One region of the Caproicibacterium sp. XB2 genome, then DNA from elsewhere that is predicted to be linked to it. Evidence: a T-box and tRNA genes for the amino acid it is inferred to sense, from the RefSeq annotation. Region 1 holds a T-box; the other holds one or more tRNA genes.

Region 1 (10,272 bases):
ACGCCAACGGCACTGTTACAGTATGTCACAGCAAAACGCGGGATCTTGCGGGCATTTGCCGGCAGGCGGATATTTTGGTGGCAGCTGTCGGGAAGCCGAAGTTCATTACCCGTGAAATGGTCAAGCCCGACGCCGTAGTCATTGACGTGGGCATGGACCGGGACGAAAACGGAAAGCTTTGCGGCGATGTGGATTATGACGCCGTGGAACCGATTGCTTCTTATATTACGCCGGTGCCGGGCGGTGTCGGCCCCATGACGATTTCCATGTTGCTTCAAAATACTTTGACAGCGGCGCGCCTGCACCACGGCGTAACAACGGCCAGATAAAACGGGGGAGCAGAAAATATGTCCAAGCTCCTAGATCATATTGATTCTCCGGATGACCTAAAAAAATTGAATTTAGCGCAGCTGCAGCAGCTGTGTTCCGAGATACGGTCGGCCATTATTCATACTGTTTCCAAAAACGGCGGACATCTCGCCTCCAACCTTGGCTGTGTTGAGCTGACAGTGGCGCTGCGCCGGGTGTTCAGTTCACCGGACGATGCCATTGTTTGGGACGTTGGCCATCAGTCCTATACACACAAGCTGTTGACCGGCCGCCGGAAACAGTTCCCAACCATCCGCTGCAAAGGTGGCCTTTCCGGATTCCCTAATCGGCAGGAAAGTAAGTGGGACACTTTTACCGCCGGACACAGCAGCACTTCTATTTCGGCCGCGTTCGGCATTGCCGAGGCAAAGGCGCTTTCCGGCAAGCCGGGGCACGTCATTGCGGTGATTGGTGACGGAGCGCTGACCGGCGGCATGGCCTATGAGGGCCTGAATAATGCCGGCCGCTTCGGTAAAAATTTTATTGTTATATTAAATGATAATAAAATGTCCATTTCCCGCAGTGTGGGTGCAATGGCACGGTATCTGGCACAAATTCGGACAAAACCAGCTTACCTGCGGGCAAAATCCCATGTAGAGGACGCACTGCAGCATATTCCCGTTATCGGCGGGCCGGTGTGTGACAGCATTACCGTGGCAAAAACCATGGTGCGTTCGGTGCTTTACAACAGCACCTTTTTTGAGGATATGGGCTTTAACTACTATGGCCCATTTGATGGGCACAACTTGCCGCAGATGATTGAAGTGCTGGAAAATGCCGGACAGATTGACCACCCAATCTTATTGCACGTTGTTACCAAAAAGGGCAGGGGATACTCTTATGCAGAGGAAAATCCGGACACCTACCACGGCGTTTCCAGTTTCAATATTCTGACGGGTAAGCCAAACGCCAAAGGCGGTGACAATTTCAGCAGTGTGTTTGGCAGCACACTGTGCAGCCTGGCGGAAAAGGACAGCCGCATTTGTGCCATTACGGCTTCCATGAAAACCGGTACTGGCCTAGAGACTTTCAGCCGGCGCTTTCCAAAGCGCTTTTTCGACACCGGCATTGCCGAGGAACATGCGGTCACCTTTTCAGGCGGCCTTGCCAGCCAGGGAATGCTGCCGGTTTTTGCGGTGTATTCTACTTTTTTACAGCGCGGATATGACCAGATTATCCATGATGTAGCGATACAGAAAGTAAAGGTCGTTTTTGGTGTGGACCGTGCAGGTATTGTCGGGGAGGATGGCGAAACGCATCAGGGCATTTTTGATGCTGCCTTTCTCAATACCATTCCCGGTATTACGATATTTTCACCTTGCTACTACGACGAACTAATCACGGACCTGCACCGCGCGCTGTATGAAGTGCCCGGCGCGGTGGCGGTGCGTTATCCGCGCGGTGCGGAACCGTTCCGTCCGGCAGATTTTCTGCGTACCGGCCGTGACTACGACCGCTATGGCCCGGCAGATGCTTCCTGTGCCATTGTTACCTATGGGCGGTTGTTTGCCAATGCCTGCCGTGCACAGCAGGCACTGCAGGAGAAAGGCATTCCCGTGGAAATCATTAAGCTTAACTGCATTAAACCGATTGCCGACGGCGCTGTACAGGCGGCAGCGGATAAACAGACGGCCTTCTTCTTCGAGGAAGGAATGCAGCAGGGCGGTATCGGTGAACATTTTCTGTACCTGCTGTTTAGCAAACAGTTTTGTGGGCATGCTTACCTGCATGGCATTCAGGATTTTGTCCCGCATGCCACGGCGGCCCAGTGTCTGCAGTCCCTGGGACTGGACGCGGACGGTATGATACAAACCATAACAACGGAGTGTAAAAATTGAGTAATAAAGTTAGGCTGGACGTTTTAATGACACAGAACGGCTTTGCGGAAAGCAGAGAAAAGGCCAAGGCCATTATCATGTCCGGAGATGTATTTATTCAGAATCAGCGGTATGATAAACCCGGTATGCTGGTGCCAGCAGACGCAAAGCTGGACGTGCGTGGCGGACCGCGCTATGTCAGCCGCGGCGGACTGAAGCTGGAAAAAGCCATGGCCTCGTTTCCGATTACATTGACGGGAAAGGTCACGATGGACATTGGGGCCTCCACTGGCGGCTTTACGGACTGCATGCTGCAAAACGGTGCCAGCCGTGTTTATTCTGTGGATGTTGGCTATGGGCAGCTTGCGTGGAAACTGCGTACGGACTCTCGTGTAGTGAATCTGGAACGCACCAATGTGCGCTATCTGACACACGAACAGGTGCCGGAGCAGGTGGACTTTTTCAGCGTGGACGTAGCTTTTATCTCTCTGCGGCTGGTTTTGCCGGTTGCCCACGGCTTTTTGAAGGACGGCGGACAGGCTGTATGCCTGATTAAACCGCAGTTCGAGGCCGGCCGGGAAAAGGTGGGGAAGAAAGGTGTTGTGCGTGACCCGGCAGTTCATGAGGAGGTCATTGCAAACATTACGGATTTTGTCCTGCACAACGGTTTTTCCGTGCGGGGCCTTACTTATTCGCCGGTGCGCGGGCCGGAGGGGAACATTGAGTACTTACTCTATTTGCAGAAAGCGGACACACCTTCTTCGGTGCCGCTGGATATTCCCGCACTGGTTGCTGAGTCACATCGTGTACTGAATGGTGGTGGAAAGAAATGATTATCGCTCTGCTGCCCAATCTAAGAAAAGCGCATGCTCCGCGCTGCACACATGAAATTATCAAATGCCTGCATGAGCTGGGTGCAAAAATATATATGCGTGCTTCTGACCGGCAGCAGGCCTATGACGCGGACCGCTGGGTTGACGATTTTCAGGAGCTGCTAGGTTCCTGCAGCGCAGCCATTGCGGTCGGCGGCGACGGCACCATCATTCATGAAGCGCGGCATACCGCTATTGCGGGCAGGCCGATTCTTGGTGTCAACACTGGCCGGCTCGGTTTTGTGGCTGGGCTGGAACCAAATGAACTGGGCCTGTTAAAAAATCTGGTGCGGGGCAATTATACACTGGAAAACCGCCTGATGCTGCGTGCCCGGTTTGAGACGGACGGCGTTACCCGCCAAACAGACGCTTTAAATGATGTTGTGATTGCCCGTGGTACGCGCTCAAAGATTATTGATTTTGAAGTTGGTTTTAACGACAATGAAATGACACACTACCGGGCAGACGGCCTCATTTTTGCAACACCGACCGGCAGCACCGCCTATTCGCTTTCTGCAGGCGGTCCAGTATTGGACCCGGGCGTCAGTGCCTTTCTGCTGACACCCATCTGTTCCCTTTCGCTGGCAAGCCGTCCGGTGGTTTTCAGTCCGGACGCCTGCCTGACTGTAAAGACTTTTTCCGCAGCAGAGGAGCAAAACTACCTGACGGTGGACGGCGACGACGCCATTCCGCTGCAGGCGGGCCAGCAGGTAATAGTCAGTCGTTCCCCCTATACAGCACAGTTTATTAAGCTGAAGCAAAATCATTTTTACGAAGTTGTCAATAAAAAACTGATAGAGAGGAGGACCTAATATGAAGGCACGCCGCCATGCGAAAATTTTGGAACTAATCAGCCAATATGATATCGATACGCAGGAGGAGCTTCTGCGCCGTCTGCGTGACACCGGATTTGAGGTGACACAGGCCACCGTTTCCCGCGATATTAAAGAGCTGCGTCTGGTGAAGACGCTGTCGACGGACGGACAGTATCGGTATTCCACCGGCAAAGAGGACAATCGGGATATTTCCTCCAAATTTTACTCGCTGCTGCAGGATTCTGCTACATCTATCAACTGTACCGGGAACCTTGTTGTTATCAAATCGGTTTCCGGTATGGCACAGGCTATTTGCGCTGCAATGGACACCATGCACTGGGAAGCAGTGGTCGGTACGCTCGCCGGTGATGATACCATTTTTGTTGCTGTGCGCAGTGAGCACGCCGCCCAGCAGTTTGCGGCAGAACTCACCAGAATGATGGGGTGATTCCATGCTGGATGAACTGTATATTGAAAATATCGCCGTGATTGAAAAAGCAACGATTGATTTCGGTCCCGGTTTTAATGTTCTCACCGGTGAAACCGGCGCGGGCAAATCCATCATCATTGACGCCATTCATGCGGTGCTGGGCCAGCGGACTTCACGGGAACTGGTGCGTGCCGGTGCGAAGGGCGCCTTTGTCAGTGCGAGTTTTTCCGGCCTGACACCACAGGTTTTGCAGATACTGGACCAGCTCGGCTTTTCACCGGAGGAAGACGGCACTCTTCTGCTGCAGCGGCAGATACGCGAAGACGGGCGCACGGTGTGCCACATTGGCAGCCGGCCTGCCTCTGTCGCAGCGCTGCGGCAGCTGGGGGCACAGCTGATAAATATTCATGGCCAGCATGAAAGTTATGGCTTGCTTTCGCCGGATAACCATCTGCGTTATTTGGACCGCATGGGCGTGCCGGAAACACTGCTGCAAAAGTACCGTGGGGCTTACCGCCAATGGAAGCAGGTGCAAAAGCAGCTGACGGCGCTGGATGTAGATGAAGCTGAAAAAGTTCGCTTAACGGATCTATTGACCTATCAGATAAACGAGCTGGAAAAGGCAAACATCAAGCCCGGGGAAATACAGGATTTGCAAAACCGCCGCAAACGTATTCGTTCCGGCGGAAAAATCACTGCGTCCCTGCAAAAAGCAGTGCAGATACTGGATGGTGACGGCGAGATGCCGGGTGCCTGTGCGGCGGTACAGGAGGCGTCACGCCACTTAGCAGACGCCGCCGAGCTGCTGCCGGAACTAAGCGGCTTGTCCGGCCGGCTGGAAAGCCTTGGATACGACTTGCAGGACTGCATGGAGGAAATTCGCAGCCAGTGCGAGACGGATGCTTATGACCCGCAGGAGCTGGAGGAGATTGAGACACGGCTGGATGTGTACTATCATTTGTCGCTAAAGTACGGCAAAACAGAAAAAGAAATGCTGCAGTTTTTGCAGAAGTGCCGCCAGCAGCTAAGTTCCATTCAGCACAGCGGGGAAGAAATGCAGCGCCTGCAGAAAGAGAATGACGCTGCCGAAAAACAGGTCCGCACGCTGGGCCGGCAGCTTTCGTCCAGCCGCCGCAAAGCCGCCGCTGGATTTTCGGAACAAGTGCGGCGGGAGCTTACCTATCTCGATATGCCGGGCGTCATTTTTACCGTACAGCAGACACCCTGTGTGCCAAGCCCCAGTGGCTGTGATGATGTGCAGTTCCTCATTTCCGCCAACCCGGGTGAACCCGCGCGGCCGTTGGCAAAGATTGCTTCCGGCGGTGAATTGTCGCGTATTTTGCTGGCGATACAGTCGGTCCTTTCCGGCAGGGACAGCGTTGGAACCCTCATCTTTGATGAGGTAGACACCGGCGTTTCCGGCAGTGCGGCCCAGAAAATCGGCCAAAAGTTGCGTCAGACAGCGCGCGGACGTCAGGTGCTGTGTGTCACGCATTTGCCGCAGATTGCGGCATTAGGGGACCGACAGTATAAAATTGAGAAACATACTGAAAAGGGACGTACTTATACACAGGTAACTCTTTTGGATCACAAGGGCCGCCGGCAGGAACTGGCACGCATTATCGGCGGTACGCAGATTACACCGCTGACACTGCAGAATGCCGAGGAAATGCTGCAGCTGGCCGCCAAAGATACCGGCTGCTGACACCGCATGGCGGCCTTCACCTTGACATCTGTGTTTAAAATCACTATAATATAATTTGAATAGCTGTGAAGGGAAATGAAGTAAGCGGGAAAAGATGCCTGCAGAGAGCCGGCGGCTGGTGTGAGCCGGTGCTCTTTTCCGCCCAAATTACATCCTGGAGCTGCCCGCCGAAAGCGTTTTGCCGTGTAAGCCGGGCCGTGTGCGCACGTTACCGCGCGGAGGTATCTTTTATTTGCTTGTCCTATAAAATGTACCCGTAAGGCCGTCTTCGTGAGGGGACGGTGAACTGAGGTGGTACCGCGGAATTTCCGCCCTCTGCAGATTTTATGTGCAGAGGGCTTTTTTGCAGCCTTCTGCCAGATATTCAGGAGGTATTTTTGTATGAAAGTGTACGAGGATTTAAAGGCGCGCGGCCTTATTGCGCAGGTAACAGACGAGGAGGCCGTGCGTGACCTGCTCGACAACCACAAGTGTACATTCTATATCGGCTTTGACCCCACCGCGGACAGTCTGCACGTTGGGCATTTTGTTACCGTTATGACCATGTCCCGCCTGCAAAAAGCCGGGCATACACCCATTGCGCTGTTTGGCGGCGGCACCGGCATGATTGGTGACCCGACCGGCAAAACGGATATGCGCAAAATGCTGACACGTGAAGAAATTGACCATAATGTGGAGTGCTTCCGCAAACAGATGGCACCGTTGGTTGATTTTTCAGACGGCAAGGCTATTATGGCAAACAACGCCGACTGGCTGCTGAGCCTTAACTATATTCAGTTTATGCGGGAAATCGGTGTTCATTTTTCCGTGAACCGTATGCTGGCAGCCGAGTGTTACAAGCAGCGGCTGGAGCGCGGACTGACCTTCTTTGAAATGAACTATATGCTGATGCAGGGCTATGATTTTCTGCAGTTGAACCGCCGTTACGGCTGTGTGCTGGAGGTCGGCGGTGATGACCAGTGGAGTAATATTATCGGTGGCGTCAATCTGATTCGCTGCAAAGAGAATCGGCCGGCTTACGGCCTGACACTGGGCCTTCTGACAAACAGTGAGGGCAAAAAGATGGGCAAAACCGAAAAGGGCGCCGTGTGGCTGGACCCCGCAAAGACCAGTCCCTTCGATTTTTACCAGTACTGGCGCAATATCGGTGATGCAGACGTGGAACGCTGCCTGAAGTTCCTCACGTTCCTGCCGGTGGAGGAAATCGAAGACCTGACAAACTGTGAGGGCAGTGCACTGAATAAGGCGAAGGAAGTTCTTGCTTATGAGGTGACAAAGTCCATTCACGGCATAGAGGAAGCAGACAAGGTCCGTGAAGGCGCGCGTGCGCTGTTTGGCGGCGGTGTCAATACCGACAATATGCCCACCAGTACACTGACGGCCGCTGACCTGACAGATGGTTCCATTGGTGTGCTGGACCTGCTGGTTAAAACAAAGTTGGTTTCCAGCAAGAGTGAGGGCCGGCGTTTGGTTCAGCAGGGCGGCTTGACCTTGAACGACAGCAAGGTGAAGGACCCTGCGGCCGTGTTGACTGCCGCTGATTTTCCGAATGGTGCAGCTATTATTCGGAAGGGTAAAAAAGCATATCACAAAGTTCTGCTTAAATAAAAAGGACGGCGGGGCAGCGAAGCGGTTTTCCAGTGGGGGGAAACGGCTCCGCTGTTTTTTGCCGCTAAACCACATTTTTATGGTATACTGAATGTACTTAGAATACACGGCCGGCATTGGTCCTATAAAGGAGATGAGCGCTTGCGAAAACGGAAAAAGTGGGCAGTTTGGGCGGCACCGCTGGCGGTGCTGGTCCTGCTTTGTGCCTGCTTTGCGTCTGCCGGACTGTACCCGTTTGGAACAAAAACCCTGTCTTGGTGTGACATGAATCACCAGACTGTCCCGCTGCTGATGGATTTTCAGGATATCCTGAGGGGAAAATCCTCTATGCTGCTGAACTTGCAGAATGCGGGCGGTATGAGCTTTTGGGGCGTCTTTTTCTTTTTTCTGTCCAGTCCGTTTACCTTCCTGATTTCCTTTCTACCCAAAGCATCTTTTTACCTGTTTATGAACGTGCTGGTGCTGTTGAAAATGTCCCTTTGTGCCTGCACGGCATCCATTTTGTTTCTGCACACGTTTTCTCGGCTGGACGGTGTGCGAATTTCCTGTCTTTCAGTTATGTACGCGTGTTCCGGCTTTGCACTGATGTATTATCAGAATATCGTCTGGCTGGACATTGCCTGTCTGTTTCCACTTTTAGTGTTGGGCGTGTGCAGGCTGCGGGAAGCGGAAAAACCAGCGCTGTTTCTTTGGACATTATCGGCGATTATTGTTGTGGACTATTACCTAAGCGCCATGGTGCTGTTCTGGCTGGTGCTGCTGTTTTCCATTTTGTCCTCTTTTGTGGTCAACCGTACCCGCTGCAGACGGCAGATAGTCCTATTGGGATTGAGTACCGGTGCGGCTTTGCTGCTTACAGCAGTAGTATGGCTGCCATCCTTGCTGCAGTGCGGCCGTTCCGGCCGTGTAGTGGACCTTATTTCCAGCCTAAGCAGCGGCAGCATCCTGACCGGTGTGCAGACCACGCTGCCAGTTTGGTACTGTACCGGTGCCGCCGTGGCAGCTGTACCGCTGTTTTTCCTACTGAAGCGTAAGGGCAGCCGGCAGCGTGCGCTGTTTGTCAGCTATTTGCTGCTGATTTTGCCGCTGTTTATTGACCCCATTGACCGGATGTGGCACTTGGGCAGTTATCAGGCGTTTCCGGTACGCTTTGGGTATATCCTTACGCTGACAGGGCTTCTGCTTACGGGCAGCTATTTAAGCGAAGTACAGCCGCTCCAGCCAGAGCAGAAAAGCCGTCCGCTGCCGCTGTTCTTTGCGGGGGCCGCTGCCGCCGCGCTGATTGCCATTGCGGGCGAGATGCTGTCACGGCCTGCCATGCGTACAATGCTTTCACATTATGTCAATAATCTTTGGAACGACCAAACAGCGCTGCAGCTGGGACTGCTTTTCGCACTGTCGGCGACCGGCGTTTATTTAGTCCTATTCCTGTTGTTTCATGCACAGAAAATCTCGGTTCGGGTGCTGTGTGTTCTGCTGTGCGTTGTAACCGCGGCGGAAGTCAGCTTTAACCTGCAGGTTTATGTTGCGCCTGCTGCATCGGACGGGCATGCCTATGATACAGCGCTGGACCTCAGCGGGCGGTTAAAGGACAGTTCCCTGTACCGTGTCAAGACGGATGGACTGTATTTTGATACCGACTTGATGGGTGCATTGGGATATCCGGTGCTGGACCACTACACTTCTTTGACGGACGGCACCTATATGGATACTCTGCAGAAGATGGGTTACTCCGCCCATTGGATGGAAAGCCACTCCAGCGGCGGTACGGCCCTGACCGATTCCCTGCTGGCACAGAAGTACAGCATTACCCGGCTGGGGGAGGAAAACGGCCGCACACCGCTTTACAGCAATCATCAGTATTCCCTGGTGCGTCAGCCGTACAGCCTGCCCTTTGGGTTTGTTGCCCAGAACTGCGGCAGCGCTCTTCCGGATGGTGACCGTTTTGGTGCACAGGATATGCTATACCATACTTTTTTCGGTCGGTCGGATTCTTTGATGACACGCTATTCACCGGATATTTCTGACTTTGCCCAAATGAGCAAGGCGAAGGATGGCAGTGTCACGGTTACTGGCGCGGCATACAGCAGCCTGCTGTATCATATACAGGTCACAAGGAAGACAGCGCTGTACTTCGACTGTTATACAAAGGCGTCGCGGGACCTTACCAGTTCCAACTATAATTCTCTCAGCATTTCCGTTAACGGCAGAATGATACGTTCATTGTATCCCTCAGCCGATGACAATGGATTGGTGGACTTAGGCACTTTTGAGAATCAAATGGTAGAAGTACGCGTATCGGTTCTGCACCCGGTTAACTGTCGTTCCTTCGGTGTGGCAGGGATGGACCTCACAAAGCTGCAGAGCGCTCTGCAAAATACACAGTCGCAGGCAGTGTCTCTTTCCGCGTCCGGCAATATGCTGTCCGGCACTGCTGCAGCCAGAAACAGCGGCTGGCTGGTGTTGCCTCTGCGCGGCGGCAGCGGCTTTACTGCTACGGTCAACGGCAAACCTGCACAGACAGCCGAAGCGGCAGGAATGTTCCTCGCGGTTCAGCTGCAGGCAGGGCAGAACCGTGTGGAGGTTCAGTATCTGCCGCCGGGACTTGCCGCGGGCGCCGTTTGCAGTATGGCTGGATTTGCGGCGGCGCTGCTGT
Region 2 (10,272 bases), 120 kb from region 1:
AGTCTTCCTGGTGCGCAATGCGGTGAATGATTTTTGCCTGTGCAACGAACAGTGTGTCACTGTTGGAAAGGCCAAAGTAGGTTTTACGCTCATCTTCCGGAACAGCACTGTCGTAGCGTTCATCGGAAGCTTTCAGCGTGTCCACACTCAGCCCGCTTTCTTGGGCGGCGCGGGTGATGAGCTCTTTGTCATAGAAAGGCAGGCCAAGTTTTTTGGCAAGCTTTTCGCTGATTTCATGGCCGCCGCTGCCAAATTGTCTGCTGATGGAAATAACATGATGTGACATCAAGAAAACCCCTTTCATGGTCCAACTCTGGAGATAGATTGATTATACAATAAATCTGACGAAAATGCACGCATTTTATGAAATTGATATACAAAAAGCAGCTGCCGGTTTTTTACAATCAGCAACTGCTTTGTTGGTATAGGAGTTTAAAAAAAGGAAGAAAATTATGAAAGAGTGTATGAAAAGTCCCCCACTGGGGAGCTTGTAATCTTTGCCGTGCGGAAAGGCACGGCGGGGAGAGGAAAAAAGTTATGAAAAGTCCCACGCTGGGGAGCTTGTAGTTTGTCTGTGCACCTGTCGGTTCGGTATTCCGTCCATTCCGAAGGTCTGCACAGTGTATATCAGTTGGAATCTTTTATTCCTGTTCTCTTGGAACAATTCTAGTATATTGAAATTTTATGTACAGAATTTTAATCACAGCCGAAGATTCGGTCAAGTTTACGTGAAGAAAATGTGAACCCTTTCCAGAAAAGATTCAAAAAACTGTGTGCCCGTGAAGTTGTCATTTTTCTGCCTATGCGCTATAATAAAAGAAATTATGCATTGCGGCATATGCCGCACAAGCAGGGCCTTCCGGAGGGTATCATGGGGAAGAAGGATTATTCTAAAATAGGACAGGAAATCAGCCACGCAGTACGGGAAGCCATGCGTGCGGCTGATTTTGAAAATATCGGACGTACCGTAGAAGATAATGTAAAGGGTTTTGCCGATGACATCAATGAAGTTTTCGGCGGGCCTGGCAGCGCCGGACATCGTCCGCCGCACCCGTATGCGCCGCCGACACCGCCGAAGGGGACACCGGACAACTGTCCGCCAAATGGGCAGAGACCACCGCAACAGCCTATTCGGCCCTCTTATTCTTCGCCCAATCTGCACAACAGCCGAATTCCGGGTGCAATATCCGGCATGACATGGGCGATAGCTGGTCTGGTCATGGGTGTGCCGCTTTTGATTGCGGATATCGCCATGGTGGCGGCCGCGGCTACGGGCATGGTGGCTTTTTCGGAGTTCATGGTTGCCGGGGCGGTTACGTTTTCTATGACAGCGGCGGCTTTTTTTGCTGTGGGGCACGGTATCCGCAAGCGCCGTCAGGTCCGCCGTTTCCGGCGCTATCGGGATGCACTGGACGGTGCCGCGTTTGGTATGGTGGACCAGCTGGCGGACTCTGCCGGCGAAACACATGAACGCGCCGTGAAAGATTTAAAGAAAATGATTATGGACGGCGTTTATCCGCAGGGACATCTGGATAAGGACCAAACCTGCTTTATGATTGATGATGAAACATATCAGGCATATCTGGACGCGGAGAAAAACTACAACGCCCGTGAAGAGGCTGCAAAAGAAAAAGAGGAAAAGAAAAAAGAGAACCCGCAGCAGGCACAACTGGAGGAAGTTCGGCAGGAGGGAAATCGATATTTGCAGGAAATTCAGGCTGCGAATGATGCGATTCCAGGAAAAGAAGTATCCGCCAAGCTGGACAAACTGGAACAGGTCACCGGCCGTATCTTTCAGTGTGTGGAACAGCACCCGGAGAAGCTGCCGGAAATTCGCCGGTTCATGCGCTACTATCTGCCCACGACCTTAAAACTGGTGAAATCTTATCAAGAATTTGATACACAGCCGGTGCAGGGTGAGAATATCACGAAGGCAAAACAGGAAATTGAACGCTCGCTGGATACCATCAATACTGCTTTTGCAAATCTGTTGGACAGCCTTTTTGCAAATGATGTACTGGATGTTTCAGCGGATATTTCCACATTGGAAACCATGCTGAAACAGGAGGGACTGACCGGCAGCGACTTTACCCCAAAGCAGCCGAAAATGGAGTCTACGGAAGAAAAATAAGAGTCTGGCCGAACACGTCGTGAACGATGTGATAGGAACAAGGAGGTCACAATATGGATATGGAACAAAATAAAATACCTACTCCAGAACTGATACTGGACCCAACGCCGTCACCGGCTGCACCCGACCTGCAGACAGCACCGCAGGTAAACATGGCGGCCCAGCAGGTACCAAAGCCGCAGCTGAGTCCAGAAGAGCAGAAAATGGTGGACGACTTTGCAACCAAAATAGATCTGACCAACAGCAACCAAGTGCTGCAGTACGGTTCCGGTGCGCAGAAAAAAATGGCCAATTTTTCCGAAAGTGCGCTGGAAAATGTGCGCACTAAGGATTTGGGCGAGGTCGGCAAGATGCTTTCCGGCGTGGTAACGGAACTGAAAAGCTTTGAAACGGACGATAAGGATAAAGGTCTGTTTGCCCGCTTTAAACGCAGCAGCAATAAGATTACTGCCCTGAAAGCACGCTATGCCAAAGCGGAAACCAATGTGGACCAAATCTGCGACGCACTGGAAGAGCATCAGGTGAAGCTGCTAAAGGACATTTCTGTACTGGATAAAATGTATGAGGTCAATAAGACTTACTTTAAGGAACTGTCCATGTACCTGATTGCAGGCAAGAAAAAGCTGGAGCAGGTGCGTACACAGGACCTTCCCCAAATGCAGGCAAAGGCACAGGTGTCCGGTCTGCCGGAGGATGCCCAGTCTGCCAATGACCTTTCCAACATGTGTACACGCTTTGAAAAGAAGCTGCACGATTTGGAGCTGACACGCATGGTCGCCATTCAAATGGCACCGCAGCTTCGCTTGGTGCAGAACAATGACCTGCTGATGAGCGAAAAGATACAGTCTACACTGGTGAACACAATTCCTCTGTGGAAAAGTCAGATGGTTTTGGCACTGGGCGTGGAACATTCCACCCAGGCTGCCAAAGCACAGCGGGAAGTAACGGATATGACCAATGAACTGCTGCGTAAGAATGCAGATACCCTGAAGATAGCTACGGTTGAAACGCAGAAAGAATCTGAGCGCGGTGTCGTTGATATGGAGACGCTGCAGCATACCAATGAAACGCTGATTTCTACACTGGATGAAGTCATGCAGATTCAACAGCAAGGCCGCGAAAAGCGCGCACAGGCAGAACAGCAACTTGGCAAACTGGAAAGTGACCTGAAGAACAAGCTTTTGCAGCTGCGCTGACAAACGGCCGCAACCCATTTTGTATTTATCGGGAGGCGCCTTTCTTGCCCATTAAAATACCAAATTCACTGCCGGCTCGCTCCGTACTGGAAAACGAACATATCTTTGTCATGACGGAACGACGGGCTTTACATCAGGATATTCGTCCGCTGCGCATTGCGCTGGTGAACCTGATGCCAACAAAAATTACGACGGAAACGCAAATTTTGCGCTGCCTTGCCAGTACGCCCCTGCAAATAGAGGTTGATTTGGTGCAGACCGTCACACATAAGTCTAAAAATACGCCGGAGGACCATCTCCTGCGTTTTTATGAGACGTTTGACGACATTAAAGACCGTGTTTATGACGGCTGCATCATCACCGGTGCACCGGTGGAACTGATGAAATATGAAGATGTGGATTACTGGCCGGAGTTATGCCGCATTTTTGAGTGGACTAAGACCAATGTCCATTCCACTTTCCATATCTGCTGGGCGGCACAGGCCGGACTATATTACCATTATGGAATTCCCAAGTATGTTCTGCCCAAAAAGCTGTTCGGCGTTTTTCCACATTATGCACTGAAGAAAAAATCCCGTTTGTTTCGGGGCTTTGACGACGTTTATTGGGCACCGCATTCCCGCCAGACAGAGGTCCGTGCGGAGGATATTGAAAAGGTGCCGCAGCTGCGCATTATGTCCGTTTCACCGGAAGCAGGTGTGCATATTGTTAGTGACCAGGACGGCCGCCAGTATTTCGTCATGGGTCATTCGGAATATGATACGGAAACGCTGGGGCAGGAGTACCGGCGTGACTTAGAAAAAGGCGAGCCTATTGCCATGCCGAAGCACTATTATCCCGGTGATGACCCTTCCCGTGCGCCTGTTAATAATTGGCGTGCGACCGGCCAGCTGCTGTATACCAACTGGCTTAACTACTTTGTGTATCAGACAACACCGTTTGACCTGCGCACAATGGGAAATGACTCTTTGGACTGCGCTATGCTCTAAAAAACAGCACAGACGTTTTTCCTAAACTAAAAGCAAAAAGTTACAAAAAATGCTTGACAAATTGAAGAGCATCCTTTATAATATATACTTGTCAGTCAGAGATACGCTGGCGTAGCTCAGTTGGTAGAGCAGCTGATTTGTAATCAGCCGGTCGAAGGTTCGAGTCCTTTTGCCAGCTCCAATCTGACGGACAAGGCAGCTGCTGGTTGGCTGCGATATGGAGGAGTTCCCGAGTGGACAAAGGGGACAGACTGTAAATCTGCTGCTTCGGCTTCAATGGTTCGAATCCATTCTCCTCCACCAAAATGTTCCACGATAACAAGGCCAAGCAGGAAACTGCTTGGCCTTGTTATCGTTGGGGGCAGACATCATCATAAGCTTTCAAGGTTCGGATTGAAAAGTAAAAAATGAAGCGGCTCACAACCTTGTGCGAAAGGTGTGAACCGCTTAATGTATGAAGTAAATGCTATAATGAAGCATAAACTGCATTTCACAAGTCATAATGGTTCTCGTAAACCTTTATGGCGCAAGGTTGCGGGATGTCTTCCAAACATTCCGCACCTGTGAGTGTAAATTATTTTTTACTTCTTTTATTATACCATTATATGGCATGATAATTTGGTAAGAATTTACATCCTTCCCTTTTGGGAAAGCTCTTTCTTTTATATACCGCTTTTGTACACAAAAAGGAGTCCGACATTATGTCGGACTCCTCTGATTATGAAGATGGTTTTTGAATTTATTATGTCGGAATTACTTGAGAAGAAGCTAATATCCCGGCTACATTTTTTGAAGCATAATCCTTAGCATCTGCTATAAGTGATTTATCATTAGAGTTGGCTCGACCACGGCGTTCCACATATAGCCCTTCTGGTCCTTCTTCCAGATAAATTCGTTCCCATTGAGCAACGCTTTTATGGTCAGACACGTGAAACTGCCGCGCTGCTTCACTGTAACTGAGTTTCTCTGTTTGCATAGCTTCTACAACCTGCTGTTTGAATTCTCCTGTGTATCGTTTCTTTGCTTTACCTTTTGGCATAAAAACACCCCATTTGTTTTCAGTATATCATACTGCCTAACAAATGGTCTGTTCCGAGCCTTCATTCCCAAGGGCGCATCTGTTGAGGACTCCTCTCAAAAGTACATCCTGTCCGCCGCTGACGATCTGAACGGGCTGCCACGCAAAAAACTCGGCTACCGTACCCCGGAGGAACTGTTTGAAGTGTTCCTTGATTCTGTTTTCGCAACCTGACGGCTGTGGCAACCACGCCCTCGACGGAAGCCAAGGCTTCTATCTCGTCCGTGGTTCTGATTAACTAATTTTTACTGTGCGGGTGTCCAACTTGCACTTGCAATTTGCGGCATAGTTAAAGCTGAAAGTCCAGTAATTCATGGCTTTCAGCTTTTTATTATGTCAAAATAATGTCAAAATAAAATGTACCCTATTTTTGAGTCATTGGGATTCTCATTCTTTGAATGTCTTAGACACCATTCATTTTACCGGAATCCCAATGACTTTTCTATACCCTTTTTGCCATTTCAAAATTGCGAACTTTTTTATTATATGCTAGGGGGTGCGGACACAAAATTGCTTGCCATTACAAAGGCGTATAAGGCTTATCTTCTATAAAATGATGTTTTACAACAGATCAAATTCAGTTGACGTGCGGAAAAACATTTTTCGCAATCACTGAAAATCATACGGTAACAAAAAAAATGGCCTAATCTATAAATATTCATAAAAACGGTTGAACATTGTAAAAAAGCAGACTATATAATAAAAAACAGGTGGTAAAAAATGGGGGAATCAAAGATCGTTTATTTTATACTAAAGGAAAAAAGTGTATAAGGCTTGTCCCCTTTCAATGATGTTTTACGATAGAACAAGGACCCATAGAAAACAGGCGCTTTCTTTACCTATTGTTCAGTGGGCACTTATTTGTGCAGGATAAAATCCGGCAGATACTTGGAAAATGACTGATCTATACAGTTGTAATTATTGACAACAGATGGGGAATGTAGTACAATATATGAAAATAGAGATAAAACAGGGAAGAAATGCCCCCAGAAATAAACTGAATAAATAAAGAAAAAACATGAAATAAGTCGCGACATTCAAATATATTTAAATAATTTTCAACTTATTTTTTTCGCTTTATTTGGAATAAACACATGGTTGTAATGCCAGCCCAAAATCCAAGAATCATTCCAACAATGAATTTCATCTTCTACCCTCCTGTGAAATGACTATTTTTTATTATATATCGAACTTAGTTTGGACGGATATAAGCAGATTATAATAAAAAGTGTTTATATAAATCGTCGAACGACCGGTTCTCTATTTGTTAATTGGGTGTATATCATCACAATAGGAATGGCTAAGACAGAGAAAAATGGAAGGGAAGAGAAAGATGAAATCCGAAGAGGCGCTATTTAACCCTGACTTTGCAAAGGACAATGCAAAAAAAGAACGAAAGATATGTTTTGCTTCTAAAAGCCGAGTAAAACAACGACGGCTGTATTTTGCAGTTAAAAGAGTGATGGACATTGTACTAAGTTTGCTTGCCCTTATTTTACTTTCCCCATTGTTTTTAATTGTTGCCATTCTGATTAAGGCTGACAGCCCGGGACCAGCCTTTTATATTCATAATCGTGTAGGAAAAAACGGCAAAACATTTCGAATGTATAAGTTCCGAAGTATGTGCGTAGATGCGGATCGGTATCTGGGTAAACTAGCTGCACAAAATGAGCGGGAAGGCCCGGCTTTTAAAATAAGTGATGACCCTCGTATTACGAGGGTGGGACGGGTGATTCGCCGCACTTGCATAGATGAATTGCCGCAGCTGCTGAATATTTTGAAAGGTGATATGAGTATTGTAGGTCCACGCCCACCTCTGCCGGCGGAAGTAGAGCAGTATACACCTTATCAATATCAGCGGCTAGCTGCAAAGCCAGGGCTTACCTGCTATTGGCAGACACATAAAGGTAAAGTATCTACATTTAATGAATGGGTTGGGCTGGATATCAAATACATACAAAATCAAAACTTTCGAGTGGATGCAAAGCTTATTTTGCAGACGATTACTTTTGTCCTAAAAAACAAAGGAGATGAGTAAGCAGTATCGAGAGGATAAACGCTCTAAGCGAAAAACAATTGAACATAGGAGGAAAAAACATGAAGAAAACCAGCACAGGCGGGCGCATTGCAGCAGCTGTACTGTCTGCGGCCATGACGTTTAGCTGCTTCGGCGGTATGACAGGTGGTGCCTTTGCAGCAGATTCCAATACTGTTGACAATCGTTTACAAACATCTTTCACCAATTTCTTTAATAGTGAACTGAAGACGATGAAGAATGATAGTTCTAACTATGCTACACAGGGCGAAACAGCTATTGAATTGGTAGCATATAAACAACCGTTTAAAGTATCTAAGAACGGGACAACCGTATCTTCAACTGGCTTTGTTGATGGAGGCATTCAGTTAAAGCATCCCAATGGTGTAGAAACATCTGTGAGTGGTGACGGTCTCAACCAATGTATTGCAAATGCTATCAAGATAGCACCGGACTTCCCAAATGATTCTGCATGCACTTCGGAGGACATTGCCGGTATTTTGAATACTACAACATATAACAAAAAAGGCCTTCGTGCTTACATGACGGAGTCTGGACATGAGAATGAAGGTACAACAGCAAACTCTGCATGGTATGGTTATGCGCAGGAAGTTAAGAAAACACCGGCTTTCGCGGGCATGATAAACCGCTATTTTGAGTCTGCTATGCTGCCAAACCGTACACTCGGGGAAGCACTGAGTGGTGTTTCAGACATCGGCAGCAAGAATCTCAAATATTATTTAGGTGTAATAGGAAAACCAATCGCTTCTGATACAACACTTGACCATATTTTCAGCAATGAAGTTGTAGAAACCTGCGTCAAAAAGGCACTTGACAACTCTGACACCTACACGAAGTATTATGATGTCAATGCAAAGATAGCGGAAGCACTTAAAAATGCTTATAAAACGTCCTCTCATCCCGGCGGTGGCGGTGGAACGACTACTACACCGGTGCTCACAACAAAGGTCACCCTGAACGACGGCACAACCCGTACGGTAACGGAAAATGACACTTTGCAGATTCCAATTTCGGGCACCTATTACGTCGACTTTTCGTCCACAGAAAAGATGGACCAGTTCAACTACACAACCGGCAACGGTAATACGATTTATACAGGAACTAAGACGAAGTGGAACGGCACCAGCGGCCATTATAGCGTATATGCGCACGGCAATATCGGCGATAAAACTGGCGTTTATATCAATGGCAAGTGTGTCTTTAAGCTGCAGATTATTGCACGTCCACTCTTCTCTGATACGACCTGTGATGTTCATGTGGAACCTGGCAAGACATATGTATTTTATGTAAAGCCGAAAAACGCATATAAGAACTACACTTTCACCACAGCCAATGGAAATGTCCTGCAGACAAGCATAGTCAAAGGACTATATCCGGATAAAAATGGTAGATATTTCTGCCGTGTTAAGGTTACAAAGAAGTACAGCGGCATGGTTGGTGTCTATTGCCAAATTGACAATATGAATTATAAATTGTTTGCAGTTGGCTGTAAATAATTACATTCCATTACACAATCACTGTGCGGGCAGTATGAATCATGAAACTGTCTGCACAGTGATTGTGCTTTTATAAGTATTGACATTTTCAATAAAAGGAAGAAATGATACAATGAATGAAACGACAGAACTCGATCTGCACAGAATCCTGTTCATTTTTCGGCAGCGCTGGAAATGGATACTTTCTGGGTTCATCATAGGACTGGCACTTATGTTTGTCACCTCTAGTTTTTTAATACCCAAAAAATATACCTCCTCAGTTTCTCTCTATGTTAACAACAGCCAGCAGAAAGCCACATCGCAGGATACCGTTAATCAAGATGACTTGAATGCTTCACAGCAGTTAGTTAATACCTATATTGTCATTTTGGAAGACGACCGAGTCATGCAAAGCATTGCCGACAAGCTGAGCAAGCCGGTATCGGTGGGGCAGATGAAGAAAGCGGTCCACATGGAATCCGCCAATAAGACAGAGGTTTTATCTATCTCGGCTGAAACAACCAATCCGGAGTTATCCGCTGAAATCTGCAATACAATCGCAGATGTCGCCCCAGATGTACTGAAACGGGTTGTAAAGGCTGGGTCTGTGGAAGTAATCGGCAAGGCAACGCCGGCATCGTCACCGTCATCGCCAAATGTTGCAAAGCAGTCAGCGATAGGCGCTCTGATTGGTTTGATGATTATGATTATTGTATCCTTGCTGGCAGAAGTGTTGGATACAACGATTAAGGGTGAAGAAGATGTGAAAAAGCGGCTAAATATCCCTGTACTTGGCGAAATACCTCATCTAGAAAATCAAACTCGTGCAGGAGGTAAAACTGATGAAGCTAAGAAATAAAAAGCATACTTTTGAGAATGAGGTGTCCAATAGGCTAAGCAGTCATACAAATTTCCATGCTGAAGAAGCTTATAAAATCATTCGGACAAATTTACTGTTTACTTTGGCATCTGCCAAAAATAATATTATCTTGGTATCAAGCCCAGAAGCGGCCGCCGGCAAGTCTATCACCTGCGCCAATTTGGCCATTTCCATGGCACAAACAGGGAAAAATGTCGTCCTCATAGACGCGGATATGCGAAAACCTGTTCAGCACCGTATCTTTGAATTCGCCAATACGGATGGCCTTTCAACCATTTTAAGCAAAACCGCCGATGCAGATAAAATACTTCACCACTATAAAGACACATCTTTGGATGTTATTTCGGCTGGCCCAATACCACCTAATCCGGTGGAATTGCTGAGCTCAAAAAATATGCAGGATTTCCTTGACAGCATTTCTGGTGGTTATGATTACGTTTTTATTGATACACCGCCAATCAATATGC

What was found. A T-box is a leader RNA that pairs with one kind of tRNA and senses whether it is charged. The one in region 1 lies ahead of tyrS (tyrosine--tRNA ligase), so its partner is inferred to be a tRNA-Tyr.
Positions count from the first base shown of each region.
Region 2: it has a tRNA-Tyr gene. The T-box ahead of tyrS (tyrosine--tRNA ligase) is inferred to sense a tRNA for this amino acid. The anticodon was not compared.

Region 1 covers NZ_CP173227.1:1,106,526-1,116,797, reverse strand. Annotated here, with positions in the region: gene folD (bifunctional methylenetetrahydrofolate dehydrogenase/methenyltetrahydrofolate cyclohydrolase FolD) at 1-329, shown strand, start outside; gene dxs (1-deoxy-D-xylulose-5-phosphate synthase) at 348-2,207, shown strand; gene ACIHKT_RS05600 (TlyA family RNA methyltransferase) at 2,204-3,019, shown strand; gene ACIHKT_RS05595 (NAD(+)/NADH kinase) at 3,016-3,870, shown strand; gene ACIHKT_RS05590 (arginine repressor) at 3,872-4,321, shown strand; gene recN (DNA repair protein RecN) at 4,326-6,008, shown strand; T-box leader at 6,065-6,327, shown strand; gene tyrS (tyrosine--tRNA ligase) at 6,390-7,616, shown strand; gene ACIHKT_RS05575 (YfhO family protein) at 7,758-10,272, shown strand, end outside.
Region 2 covers NZ_CP173227.1:1,225,427-1,235,698, reverse strand. Annotated here, with positions in the region: gene ACIHKT_RS06200 (AAA family ATPase) at 1-286, opposite strand, end outside; gene ACIHKT_RS06195 (5-bromo-4-chloroindolyl phosphate hydrolysis family protein) at 872-2,131, shown strand; gene ACIHKT_RS06190 (toxic anion resistance protein) at 2,191-3,327, shown strand; gene metA (homoserine O-succinyltransferase) at 3,372-4,316, shown strand; tRNA gene ACIHKT_RS06180 (tRNA-Thr) at 4,422-4,497, shown strand; tRNA gene ACIHKT_RS06175 (tRNA-Tyr) at 4,536-4,619, shown strand; gene ACIHKT_RS06170 (helix-turn-helix domain-containing protein) at 5,059-5,355, opposite strand; gene ACIHKT_RS06165 (DUF3789 domain-containing protein) at 6,458-6,541, opposite strand; gene ACIHKT_RS06160 (sugar transferase) at 6,728-7,432, shown strand; gene ACIHKT_RS06155 (hypothetical protein) at 7,492-8,946, shown strand; gene ACIHKT_RS06150 (YveK family protein) at 9,059-9,784, shown strand; gene ACIHKT_RS06145 (CpsD/CapB family tyrosine-protein kinase) at 9,768-10,272, shown strand, end outside.